One region of the Mesorhizobium sp. M0047 genome, then DNA from elsewhere that is predicted to be linked to it. Evidence: riboswitches for the same ligand, from Rfam matches in the RefSeq annotation. Region 1 holds a riboswitch; each other region holds the start of a gene.
What was found. A riboswitch is a leader RNA that binds a small molecule or an ion and turns the genes downstream of it on or off. The one in region 1 is predicted to bind cobalamin.

Region 1 (4,143 bases):
TTCGATCTGCTGGCAGTCGAGCCGCAACGTGTCTCGCTCTTGCAAATCGCAACTCCCTCACGTGGCGACATCCAAGCGTACAGCGAATATCGGCGCGACGTCGAAAGACTCGTCAATCAAGTCAACAACCGGCATGGCACGGACGAGTGGATGCCGATTATCTATGAGAACAGGTCGTTCACCCAAGCTGAGATCGCGGGTCTTTACAGAGCCGCGCGTGTTTGCGTTGTGACGCCGTTGCGCGATGGCATGAATCTTGTGGCGAAAGAATACATTGCTGCACAAGATCCGAGCGACCCTGGCGTTCTGGTGTTATCGAAGTTTGCCGGCGCGGCCGAAGACTTCGGCGAGGACGCCCTGCTGGTAAATCCGAGGCTCTCCGACGAGATAGCTACCGCGATCTCAAGAGCGGCCAGCATGCCGCGCGAAGAACGCATCCAACGCTGGCGGAGGATGATGGACAAACTTGAAGCGTATACGATCCACCATTGGTCAGCGGACTTCGTTCGGCAACTGGACAGCAGCCGGGTTACGGTCCCTGCGGATCACTTCCACTATGTTGGCTTGGGCTGGATCAGCGAGGCCCAAATGCCTTCGTATCGGACCGAGCCAGAATTGCACACCGCGCTGACGCGTGCACTGGATAAAAACTGGGTCCTGCCGATCGTATGATGCAGAATATGAAGCACGCGAGCTTTGCCTGCATTTGCGCATCCCTCAATGCCGAGCGCTTGGAGAGAGAGATACTTATCCTGACCGCCTGAATGCGGCTTAAGCGGCTTATCGGGACCACAGTCGGGCTTTGCATCAGACCCTTGAGCCAGGCTCCGTCAGTGTGGTCTCTTGCCGCCGAGCGGAGTCATCACGATTGCCTAGTCACCCGTGATGACGACTGGCGTGCCAATTCCCCTCGGACCACGGTTTGGCGCTCACTCCGAGAAAACCGCTTCTACCACGCACGCACGGCTTGCGGCCGCATCGTTAAACATCGCCACCAATGCGATCTTCTGCATTCTAATGACGTTGTCACGCGCTTGAAGTCTTGTCCGAAATCCTTCATCGGCGACCTGCGAGGGATGTCGCAGCCCGACAGGGATCCATTAGTTGGACAATGGTGGCAGCGGAGCAGCGCCGCCAATGGGCGACTGAATATTTCACAATGTTAGACAAGCGTAAAAGCGAAATCACATAACGACATAAACATTTCGTTATGCGTCATTGACAAAAGAGCGGACTGCTGTGATTGTCTGCGTGTCGTGGTTCTCGCGTGCGGCGCTGCCGCAGCGGAGCTAAGAGGGAAGCCGGTGCAATGCCGGCGCTGCCCCCGCAACTGTTAGCGGCGAGCCAATCCCACTCATGTCACTGAGGCGAATACCCTCAGGAAGACGGGTAGAGGCTATGACCCCGCGAGCCAGGAGACCTGCCACGGCGAATTACGTCCACGGGCGGGGTGTCTCGGTGGCCGCTGCAAGCCGGCGTTCGTGCCGGCCTGCTAGCGCCTTCCTTGTCATCGACGCCCCAACCATCGGGGTATGACATGACTGACTCTCAGGAAATTCCTGTAGCAACGCTCGGCGTGCCGCGCTTCGGTCGTCGGCGAGAACTGAAATTCGCGCTTGAAAGCTACTGGTCCGGAACATCGTCCGCTGGCGACCTTCTCACGACGTCGAAGGCGCTCCGTGCCGCTAGCTGGGAAGAGCAGCGCCATCGCGGCGTGTCGAAAATCCCGTCGAACGACTTCTCGCTTTACGACCATGTGCTCGACACCGCAGCCATGGTCGGGGCCGTTCCATCCCGTTACGGCTGGAATAGCGGCGAGGTCCCACTTGACATCTACTTCGCAATGGCGCGCGGCAACCAGGGTCAGACGGAGGATTGTGGACACGCTGGTCACCAGGAGGAGGCTCATGGACCTGGTGTAACCGCGATGGAAATGACCAAGTGGTTTGACACCAACTACCACTACATTGTGCCGGAACTCGATGATGATCAGACGTTCGCCCTCTCGTCATCGAAGCCGGTCGATTACTTCCTCGAGGCTAAAGCTCTCGGCATCCACACACGCCCAGTCATCCTTGGACCCATCACCTTCCTCAAGCTGGCGAAATCGCCTGCCGAGGGGTTCGGTCCCATCGCGCTCCTACCGCGGCTGCTGCCCGTTTACGAGCAAGTCCTGCAGAGGCTGAAGCTGTCGGGAGCCGACTGGGTGCAGATCGATGAGCCAGCGCTTGTCCTCGATCTGAACCCGAACGAACGAGCTGCGTTCCAATTCGCCTATGGCCAGCTGTCGAAAGCCGCGCCCGAGCTGAAGATCATGCTGGCTACGTATTTCGGGTCGCTGGGAGACAATCTCGAAACCGCGGTTTCTCTACCCTTGGCCGGGCTGCATATTGATCTCGTGCGCGCTCCCGAGCAGCTGGAAACGGTGGGTCGGCTCGCTCCGAAGGATCTGGTGCTCTCGCTTGGCTTGATCGATGGCCGCAACGTCTGGCGTGCGAACCTGCCCGCCATTCTCGACCGCATCAAACCGATCGTCGCCGGCTGGCCCTTGGACCGCGTCGAGATCGCGCCTTCTTGCTCGATGCTGCATGTGCCGATCGATCTGCGCATGGAGACGGAACTCGACGCCGACATCAGGTCGTGGCTCGCCTTCGCGGCCCAGAAGACCGACGAGCTGGTCTTGCTGGCCCGGGCCCTGTCCCAAGGCAGGGATGCGGTGGCAGGCGCGTTGAAAGCGTCTGCCGAGGCTGCCGCCACGCGCGTGACATCCACGAGGATCCATGACCCGCTTGTTCAGGGGCGGATCGCTAGCATTGAGGACAGCGCGAAGCGACGAGAGAGCGCATTTGGCGAGCGCTCCAGAGTCCAAGCCGGCTCACTCGGGCTGCCGCCGTTCCCGACGACGACCATCGGGTCCTTCCCGCAGACGCCGCAGGTACGCAAGGCGCGGGCCGCTCATGCGAAGGGCCAGCTGAGCTATGTCGACTATGAGACGTTCCTGAAGAAGGAGATCGAGGCTGCAATTCGCTGGCAGGAAGAGATCGGGCTGGACGTGCTGGTGCACGGTGAGTTCGAGCGAAACGACATGGTACAGCATTTCGGCGAGCAGTTGTCCGGCTTCGCGCTCACCCAGCATGCCTGGGTACAAAGCTATGGGTCGCGCTACGTGCGTCCCCCCATCATTTTCGGCGACGTATCGAGGCGCAATCCGATGACAGTGCGCTGGTGGCAATTCGCCCAGTCGCTTACGGAAAAGCCCGTGAAGGGAATGCTCACAGGCCCAGTCACCATTCTCAACTGGTCTTTTGTTCGCGACGACGTACCCCGCTCCGAAGCCTGCCGCCAGATCGCGCTCGCCATCCGCGACGAAGTGACGGATCTCGAAAGGTCCGGCGCAAGGATGGTCCAGATCGATGAGGCCGCCTTTCGCGAAGGATTGCCACTGCGCCAATCTGATTGGAAAGTCTATCTCGACTGGGCTGTCGAATGTTTCCGGATCGCTTCAACGGGTGTAAAGGACGCGACTCAAATTCATACCCACATGTGCTATTCGGAGTTCAACGAGATCATTCAGGCGATCGCTGGAATGGATGCGGATGTCATTTCGATTGAGACGTCGCGCTCGAAGATGGAACTGTTGGACGCCTTCACGAGCTCCAAATATCCGAACGAAATCGGTCCCGGCGTCTATGATATTCACTCACCACGCGTCCCGGAAGTCGGCGAGATTTCGGACTTAGTCATGCTTGCCCGCGAGCGACTGTCCGACGGCCAACTGTGGATAAACCCGGACTGTGGCCTCAAAACACGCAAATGGGAGGAGGTCCGCCCTGCCCTCATTAACATGGTCGCTGCAGCACGCGCGCTCCGGCAGAAAGTGCAGGCGTGAGGCTTCTCTTGCTCACCGTGTGGGGAGTTGCCGACTGGCGGATGTCGGCCGGGAATATGCCAAACCGATCACACTCTTGGAAATAAGCCACTCGGCGAAAATGTGCGATTTTTCTTCGGCACGTGTCCTCATCCCGCAGAAATAATGAATGTGACACTACGCTATAGTATTGGTCCTTGGGAACATACAGGCCCCGCGCCTCGAACAAATCGTACACACGTCGTTTCTCAAAGTAGACTGCTTGGCAAGTTCGC
Region 2 (4,143 bases), on a different contig from region 1:
AACCGTCGTCGATTTCATGATCGAGGATGCCGCCATTGTGGCTCATCTCGACGTCGCCCGCGACCTTTTTCACCTTGCAGGTGCCGCACAGGCCGAACTCGCATGCAGCGGGAATCCGCACGCCTGAGGCCCGCGCGGTCTGCAGGACGGTTTGGCCGGCGACGCAGTCGGCATCGACATCCGAAAGCGAGAATCGGATCGGTGTCACGGCTTCGATCGGGGCGACGGCGTCGTCTCCCGCCGGCAAAGCGAACGGCGCCGGGATCTCCTCCACGGCCGGCGCCGCAAAGCTCTCCTGATGGTATTTCGTCATGTCGAAGCCGGCGGAGTCCAGCATGCCGCGCACGGCGCGCATGAAAGGATCGGGGCCGCAGCAGAAGATTTCGCGCTCGCGGAAATCGGGCGCCAGCAGCGGCAGCCTGATGGCGTCGATGCGGCCCATATGGCCGAACCAGCCCTCTCGGCTCGAACGCTCCTCGATCATGAAACCGAGCGACAAGCCCGGCATGCGGCTGCCGAGCAGTTCGAGCTCCTTGCGGAAAATGATCTCTTCCGGGCGGCGCGCGCAATTGACGAAGCCGACATCGGTCCATGGCGCACAGTCGTTCAGCCAGCGCAGCATCGACATCATCGGCGTCACGCCGGATCCGGCCGAAATGAACAGATATTTGGCCGCCGGGTGACTGTGCAGCGAAAAATCGCCGGTCGGCCCATAGGCCTTGACGTGCGAGCCGGGCGTCAGATGGTCAAACATCCATCGCGTGCCGGTGCTGCCGGCTTGCGCCTTCACCGTCACTGCGATCGAGAACGGCCGCGATGGCGAGGACGACAGCGTATAGGTGCGCATCAGCGGCCCGTCCGCAGTCGGCAGTTCCAACGTCACGAACTGGCCCGGCTTGTAGCGGAACCAGGTCTGGTTGTCGGAGCGGAAGGTGAAGGTCTTGACGTCAGGCGCTTCGTCGCTGACGCCGATCACCTCCAGCACCTGCAGCCTGTCGTTCCAGGGCGTCATCTGGTCGAGATGGCGATAGAGGCCAAGATCCGTCATCGCATTCATCCTCTCTTGTCCCTCATGTTTTGTGCATGTGATGCAACTAGGCGACGCTGCGCAGCGCCGGCCTTCCACCTTCGGCGAGGCGCGGGCCGATGAACGACGCGTACCATTCGACGAACTGGATCACGCCACCCTCATGCAGCTCCGAATAGGGGCCTGGTTCATAGGCGGGCGACAGGATGCCGAGGGCATTTTCCTCAACGATGCGGCGGTCTTGGTCGTTGGTTTCGGTCCACACATGGGTAAGGTCTTCGATGGTGTAGTCGACACCCTCGACCGCGTCCTTGTGCACCAGCCATTTCGTCGTCACTGCCGTTTCCGTGGCGCTGATCGGCACCACCCGGAACGTCACCGCGTGATCGATAAGGATGTGGTTCCATGTCGTCGGATAGTGATAGTGCATCAAGGTGCCGATGCGATCGGCGGAGACAGCGTCGGAGAGGTTCTTCTTCACCGCCAGCTTGCCGCTCATGGTGTAGCTGACGGCATCGCGCAGCAGCGGCGCGCGGGTGGCGCGATACTGCCCGGCCGGATCGATGCGGAATATGCTCGGCAGTCCGACGGCCTCGCATTTGGCCCAATGCGCGACCATTTCGGGGTCGCTGTCGGCGCCGTTGACGCCGGTCACGGTCGGAGCCTCGGGGAAGGTCTTGCACAACTCGGGATGATTGGCGACGCAGTGATAGCACTCGCGGTTGTTTTCCCAGACCAACTTCCAGTTGCCCTTCTCGATGATCGTGCTCTCGAAGGCGACCTTTGCTTCCCGCAACCGGTGCGGCAGCAGATAAGGTTCGATCATCGCCCGCATCGGCGCGAAATCCGCTGGCTCCTTGGCCAGGCAGATGAAGATATAGCCGCCGACGCTCTCGCAGGCGACCGGCTTCAGACTGAACTCACTCTTGTCGAAACCGTCGGCCATCTGACGGGCGAACAGCAAGCGGCCGTCGAGCTCATAGGTCCACTGGTGATAGGGACAGACAAGCTTTGCCGCAGTACCCTTGTCGGTGTTGCAGACGCGACTGCCGCGATGGCGGCAGGAATTGTGGAAGGCGTTGATCTTGCCTTGCTGGTCACGGACAAGAACAACCGGATAGTCGCCGATCTGCACGGTAATGTAGCTGCCCGGCTTCGGCAGCTCGCAATCATGGCCGATGAACAGCCAATCGCGATACCAGATCAGCTCCATGTCCAGCTTGAAGTAGTCTGGATCGGTGTAGAAGGGCTGCTCTAGCGAAAAGCCTTGCCGACGGCTGTTCAAGAGCCTCAGCATGTCGTTGCGAATATCCATGTCCTGTCCTCGTTATCTAAGGACTGAACTGGTGGTGACGGAGGAAGGATTGGACGCAGGCCGGCGAGGCGCCGTGCATGCACTATCCACCTCTTGATCGCCCACCGCGATCAGTCGAGTCTAGAAATCTCGGGCTGGTTTCCGGGCTTTGGAGTTGTCCTTGCGGACGATCGCGACACCTTCCCAGGCAGTTGCCCAGTGGTCTCCCGTTGCGACTTGAACTCCACCACCGTTGCGGGGGCAGCGCCGGATTTTGACCGGCTTCCCAATTCTCCGCCCCGTCGTCACGAAGCGGCACCTGAGATGGCATGATCTAACCACGATCGCTGGCGCGTCATCGGCATGAAAACGACATCGTATCCATGCGGCGCGACACGCGTGCGAAACGTTCGGGTTGGCGATTGCCGGGCTGAAATCCTATCTCTTCGGCAGCCATCGCCACTTGCAATCTCCTCGAAAGCCAACCCTTGCTGGCGGCCAAAAAAGGCTAACGGTTTCGAAAAGTGACTATTAGCTGATTCTAAAATCGAACCGAACGGTTCGTTTCTGTTGACGGTGCGTGCAGGACGTTGTGAACGCCGGGCCTTGGCAACAGTTAGTGATCCAGCGGACGGTTTTGCTTAAACCATTGAAAAATATAAATAATAAGTAGCGTGTGGAAGCCCTTGGCACAATTTCAAGTAGCGGAATCATGGTCCACACGAAACAACTTCGTGATTGGAAAAGGCGAGGATGCCCTCCCACATCGGGGCTGTCCGAACGACGCGATTTCATTTCCAAGACACGCCGCTAGACGGACGAAAAAGAAGATACTGGAGTACAAAAAATGAAAAAGATCATTCTCACTGCCGCCGCCGTTCTGGCCATTTCCGGCAGCGCCTTCGCTAATGGCAGCGACCACTACGGTTCGAACGCCCCGGCAGCCACTGCCGTCGACAGCTCGTACACCGCTTCGGTCAAGAAGTCGGAACCGGCTGCTCAGACGCCTGCCCAGGGCAGCGACCGTAACCTCTTCGGCCACTAACAACCAATTCCCAGTTGACAGCGGGTTCGCCCGCCGTCCTGGCGAAATCCAGAAAATTCAGGAGACTTGAAATGAAGAAGATCATTCTTGCTACCGCCGCTGTTCTGGCCATCTCGGGTAGCGCTTTCGCCGCTAGCGACAACTATGGTTCGAACGGCGCCAACCAGCCTGCCACCACCGCCGTCGACAGCTCGTACACGGCTTCCGTCAAGAAGTCGGAGCCGGCCACGCAGGCGCCTGTCAACCATGGCAGCGACCGCAACCTGTTCGGCAACAACTAACATCCGATCAAAACCAACATCCGACAGCGATGCTGCGGGTTAACCCGCAGCATCGAATTCGAGAATACGGAGTGTCAAAAATGAAAAAGATTGTTCTTACTGCCGCCGCTCTTCTGATTGCCGCCGGCAGCGCCTATGCCCGCAACGACAACGTTGGTGGCACCGATATCAACAAGCTGGCGACCTCCAACGTCGACACCACGCCGACGTCTTCGGTGCGCGACACCGGTTCGCCGGTCTACAAGCTGCTCAATTCGTCGGGCGACGTACCGAAGTCCGCCCCTCAGGGCAGCGACCGGAATCTCTTCGGCCGCTAACAGCCGAAGCTGATCTCCAAACAAGAGCGGCGGGCAGGCCCGCCGCTCTTGTTTTTGCAACGTGCAGTCTCATCATGGAACCTCAGGCCGCCTTAGCCTCTGCTTCGTGAAGCGCGAAGGACCGCCCATCCGTGTCGAAGATATGCAGGTCTTCGGCATTGGCGCTCAGCCGCAATGTC
Region 3 (4,143 bases), on a different contig from region 1:
CGCGATGCGCTCGCGCATCTCATCGTCATAGGCTTGCGCCGTCGCGATATAGGTCCATGGCGAGGGCAAGGCCGTCGCCAGGGTTTCGGCGTGGGGGGGGGGGGGGGGGGGGGGGGCCCGCCGGCGCGGCGGGGGGGGGGGGGGGGGGCGGGCGGGAGAGGGGAGACGGCGGGGGGGGGCGGGGGGGGGGGGGGGGGGGGCCGCCCCCGCCCCCCCCCCCCCACCGCCGATGAGGAAGGTCAGTGCCTTGCTGTCAGGCAAAGCTGTCGCGCAGGCTGGTCGCGGTGCCGGTGAAGCGGCCGCGCACCACGCCGACGACCGCGCCGAGCACCAGCCAGAACACCAGATTGGTCACTGTCACCGCCACCACGAACTGGTGGTGCAGGCCTTCGGGGATCGCCGTCTCGTAACTGCCGGGCTGCGGCGCGCCGACGATGTGCGGAGCGACGATCAAGGCCACAGCCAGGATCGCCAGCGGCAGCGACTTGCGGAAGGCGATCACGCCGAGCCCGGCCGCGGTCATCGCTACGGTCGCCCACCACCAGATCTGGCGCTCGGTCAGATCGGCCGCTGGCATGGCCGGCAGTTCCGGCGGCAGGCCTAGGCCCGGCGCCAGCGTGAACACGGCAAAGCCGGCCAGCCCCCAGAAGACGCCCTGGCGCCAGCCACCGATGCCGCCGGCGAATTCGGAAACCGCGACCAGGATCAAGGCGAAGCCGATGCCGGTGACGATGTTGGCAAGCACGCTGAAGGCGAAACGTTCGAAACCGTCTGCCGGCGCCCAACCCTCGTCTTCGGCGGCCGGGGCGGCTTCCGCTGCCGGAGCGGCAGAGCTCATGGCATTGCTATCCGTTGCGGCCGGAGCGGCATGGTCATGGTGATGCCCGCCGCCAGCCTGTTCGTAGACTTCCGCCTTCAGAATCAGCGGCACGGTAGCGTAGGCCTGCATGCCGGCGAGAACGACACCGGCCACGAGCCCTGCGATCGCCGCGATGAACACGACGTTGCGAAACAGGTTCATGATGTCAGATCCTCGTCAGTGGCAGGGAAACGCCATCGAATGGCGATAGTCGTGAGCCGCATTGTGGACCGCATCGATATGCGAGAAGCCGACAAAGCCCATCACGAAAACGCCGAGCAGCGCTGCAAGCGCGAGCTGCATGAAGCGCGACTGCGAGGAGACGGAGGCGCCGAGGGAGACGGAAGCAGTAGTCATGTCTTGTCCTTTCGCCCTCCACCCGAGGGCATCGAAGTCAGTTTCCTGTCGCCGGCAGGTCTCCTGGCTCGCGGATCAGCGCCCTTCCCCACCTTCCCGAAGAAGAAATCTTCAGTGGCATATGGAGAGGACTACCGCACACAGTTGCGGGGGCAGCCACGGCATTGGGCGAAACTCGCCCTCACCGCATTCCCTCTTGGCTCCAAAATGGAACCGACGACATTGCCGACTATAGGCAGAATCCTCGCCTCCAGCAAACCAAATTCCGGCGGCAACCATCGCGAATGCGTCGTGCCAGTGAGGGCCTCCGCTGCCGCAGGCACCTTGGCATGCGGCACTTCCACCAAAGCCCTGAAGATCAAAGCGATTTCGGCAGATAGCGCCACGTCACGAAGCCGCAGACCGCAGCCAGCAGGCCCAGCGTGACGAACACCGAGCCTAGGCCGAAAAACGCCAGCACCACCGAATAGACCAGCGGCGGCGTCAGTTCGGAAAAGTCGAGATAGGTCCGGTAGACCGCCGCCATCTGCGATCTTTCATAGGAGCGCACCGAGCGCATGAAGGCGGTCGAGCCGAGTGCGTCGAGCGCGATGGTGAAGAAGGCGCCGCCAAGCAGGAAGGCGCCGGTGAGCAGCGGCACGGTCTCGCCGACGAAGCCTGCCGCCAGCAGCATGGCCGACATGGCGAAATAGGCAAATGTCATCGTCCTGCGGCCGCCAAAGCGCTTTCCCGCCTTGCCCCAGAAGATGGCCATGAACAGCAGCGCGTTGCCGGCCGAAACCAGCACGCCGCCGGCCAGCTTGCCTTCGCCGGTGATGACCATGAACAGTGGCCCATAGACAAAGAAAGTCGTCCAGAAACAGGAGCGGCCGAAAGCGATCAGCCAGGCCAGTCTGAGCCTGGGCTGCGCGACGAAGCGGCCGATATTGGCGAGCGGGTTGACCGGGCGCGTCTTGCCCGGGCGGATCGACGGGTTGTCGCCGAGCCGGTAGGTCCAGAACAGCGCCAGCAAGGCCAGGGCGAAGATCGCCACGGCGCCATGCGCGGCATAGATGCCGAAGTGCGTGTAGAGGAAGATGCCGAGCGTCGGCCCGCCGGTCCACGCCAACATCGACCACGCCATGCGCAGCGATTCGGCCTGCATGAAATCGGTCTTGCGGATATGGTCCATGATATAGAGGTTGAGCGTGATCGACAGCGCGCTGGCGCCCATCACGCGGCACAGCATGCCGGCCAGTTGCCCGGCAAGCGTATGGGTGACGAAGAACAGCGAGCCGATGGCAAGCAGGCAGGCGCCAGCGGTGTAGACCCAGCGCCGCGCAAAGCGGCGGATCAGCATTGGCATGAAGAGCGTCACCGACAGGCCGAGCATCGCCACGACGGTGTAGAGGATCGAGACGATCTGCTCGTTGTGCAGGATCTCATAGGCCTGGATCGGGATGACGCTCGACACCGTGGCGCGGGCGAAGGATTCGACTGCATAGAGCGAGGCGAAGGTGCGCGCGTCCGCGGCCTTTAGGGCCGGAAGCCAGATCGGATGGCGCACATGGGTGGACATTGCTTCCCCAAAGCAGAATCTATCGGACCAAATCTGCCGTGGCGATCCCTGCGCCAATAAGAGGAAACCGACGCGTACCCGGCAAAAAACGAAGTCGGCCAAAGGCTTTCCGCCACTGGCCTAAAGCGGCGCCTGATCCTGTCCGCGTTGTCAGACGCCCGGCCTTCTTTTGCCCGGTGCAACCGTGATAGTCGTTTTGCGGGGCCGAAACAGAATGCGAGACCATGACCATCCAAACGCCGACCGCACCCGTCCAGGATCGACCAAGGCGCATCGTCGTCATCGACATCGTGCGCGGCATCGCGCTGATCGCCATGGCGAGCTACCATTTCACCTGGGATCTGGAATTCTTCGGCTACACTGATCCCGGCCTGACCGCCTTCGGCTGGTGGAAGATCTACGCGCGCTGCATCGCCTCGACCTTCCTGTTCCTGGTCGGCGTCAGCCTGTACCTCGCCCACGGCAAGAAAATCCGCTGGAACGGCTTCTGGAAGCGTTTCGCCATGGTCGCGGGAGCCGCGATCGCGATTTCGATCGTCACCCGCATCGCCACCCCGGACGGCTTCATCTTCTTCGGCATATTGCACGAGATTGCGCTGGCCAGCCTGCTCGGCCTGCTGTTTCTTCGCCTGCCGGCTTTGCTGACCATGGTGGTTGCCGCGCTGGTCATCGCGGCGCCGGTCTATTTGCGCTTCGAGGCCTTCGACCATCCATGGCTGTGGTGGGTCGGCCTGTCGGCGATCAATCCGCGTTCCAACGACTACGTTCCACTGTTCCCATGGTTCGGCGCTGTGCTTTTCGGCATAGGCTCCGCCAGGCTTGCCGCGGGCGCGGGTGTCTTGACGTGGCTGGCGAACCTCAAGACCGGGCGTTGGGCCAACCCGCTGGTCTTCATCGGCCGGCACAGCCTGGCCTTCTACCTGATCCACCAGCCATTGCTGATCGGCTGCGTTTGGCTGTTCTCGCAGATCATGCCGGCGCAGGTCGAAACCCCGCAGGTGAATTTCCTCAAAACCTGCCAGCTGTCCTGCGAGCAGTCGCGCGACACCGAGTTCTGTTCAAGCTACTGTGTCTGCATGCTCGATACGCTCGAGGGCGAGGCGACGCTTGATCGGCTCTACAACAACGACCAGACTGCGGAATGGAAAGCACACTTGTCCGACCTTGCCGGCATGTGTACCGCCAAAACCGACAGCAAGTTGATGGAGGAAGGGGTCAAATGACCGAGAAACAGCCGAAGCCGGGGCTCATCCCGTGGCCGCCGCTGATCTACATCGCCGCCATCGCCATCAGCATCGCGCTGGGCCTGCTCTATCCCCTGCCCTGGATCGGTGACCTCCTGGGCGATATTCTGTTCGCCGCCGGCTGG

Region 2: linked by a shared signal. The riboswitch ahead of NKJ89_RS14150 (aromatic ring-hydroxylating oxygenase subunit alpha) and the one ahead of metE (5-methyltetrahydropteroyltriglutamate--homocysteine S-methyltransferase) in region 1 are both predicted to bind cobalamin.
Region 3: linked by a shared signal. The riboswitch ahead of NKJ89_RS13035 (CbtB domain-containing protein) and the one ahead of metE (5-methyltetrahydropteroyltriglutamate--homocysteine S-methyltransferase) in region 1 are both predicted to bind cobalamin.

Annotation. Positions count from the first base shown of each region.
Region 1 covers NZ_JAMYUW010000042.1:20,972-25,114, reverse strand. The annotation lists gene NKJ89_RS28750 (alpha,alpha-trehalose-phosphate synthase (UDP-forming)) at 1-672, shown strand, start outside; cobalamin riboswitch at 1,241-1,442, shown strand; gene metE (5-methyltetrahydropteroyltriglutamate--homocysteine S-methyltransferase) at 1,538-3,889, shown strand.
Region 2 covers NZ_JAMYUW010000012.1:89,057-93,199, forward strand. The annotation lists gene NKJ89_RS14145 (FAD-binding oxidoreductase) at 1-1,048, opposite strand, end outside; gene NKJ89_RS14150 (aromatic ring-hydroxylating oxygenase subunit alpha) at 1,095-2,342, opposite strand; cobalamin riboswitch at 2,458-2,659, opposite strand; gene NKJ89_RS14155 (DUF680 domain-containing protein) at 3,169-3,366, shown strand; gene NKJ89_RS14160 (DUF680 domain-containing protein) at 3,438-3,647, shown strand; gene NKJ89_RS14165 (DUF680 domain-containing protein) at 3,728-3,964, shown strand; gene NKJ89_RS14170 (ABC transporter ATP-binding protein) at 4,047-4,143, opposite strand, start outside.
Region 3 covers NZ_JAMYUW010000011.1:69,726-73,868, forward strand. The annotation lists gene cobU (bifunctional adenosylcobinamide kinase/adenosylcobinamide-phosphate guanylyltransferase) at 1-81, opposite strand, end outside; gene NKJ89_RS13030 (CbtA family protein) at 254-1,021, opposite strand; gene NKJ89_RS13035 (CbtB domain-containing protein) at 1,037-1,216, opposite strand; cobalamin riboswitch at 1,253-1,449, opposite strand; gene NKJ89_RS13040 (MFS transporter) at 1,575-2,774, opposite strand; gene NKJ89_RS13045 (heparan-alpha-glucosaminide N-acetyltransferase) at 2,999-3,997, shown strand; gene NKJ89_RS13050 (methyltransferase family protein) at 3,994-4,143, shown strand, end outside.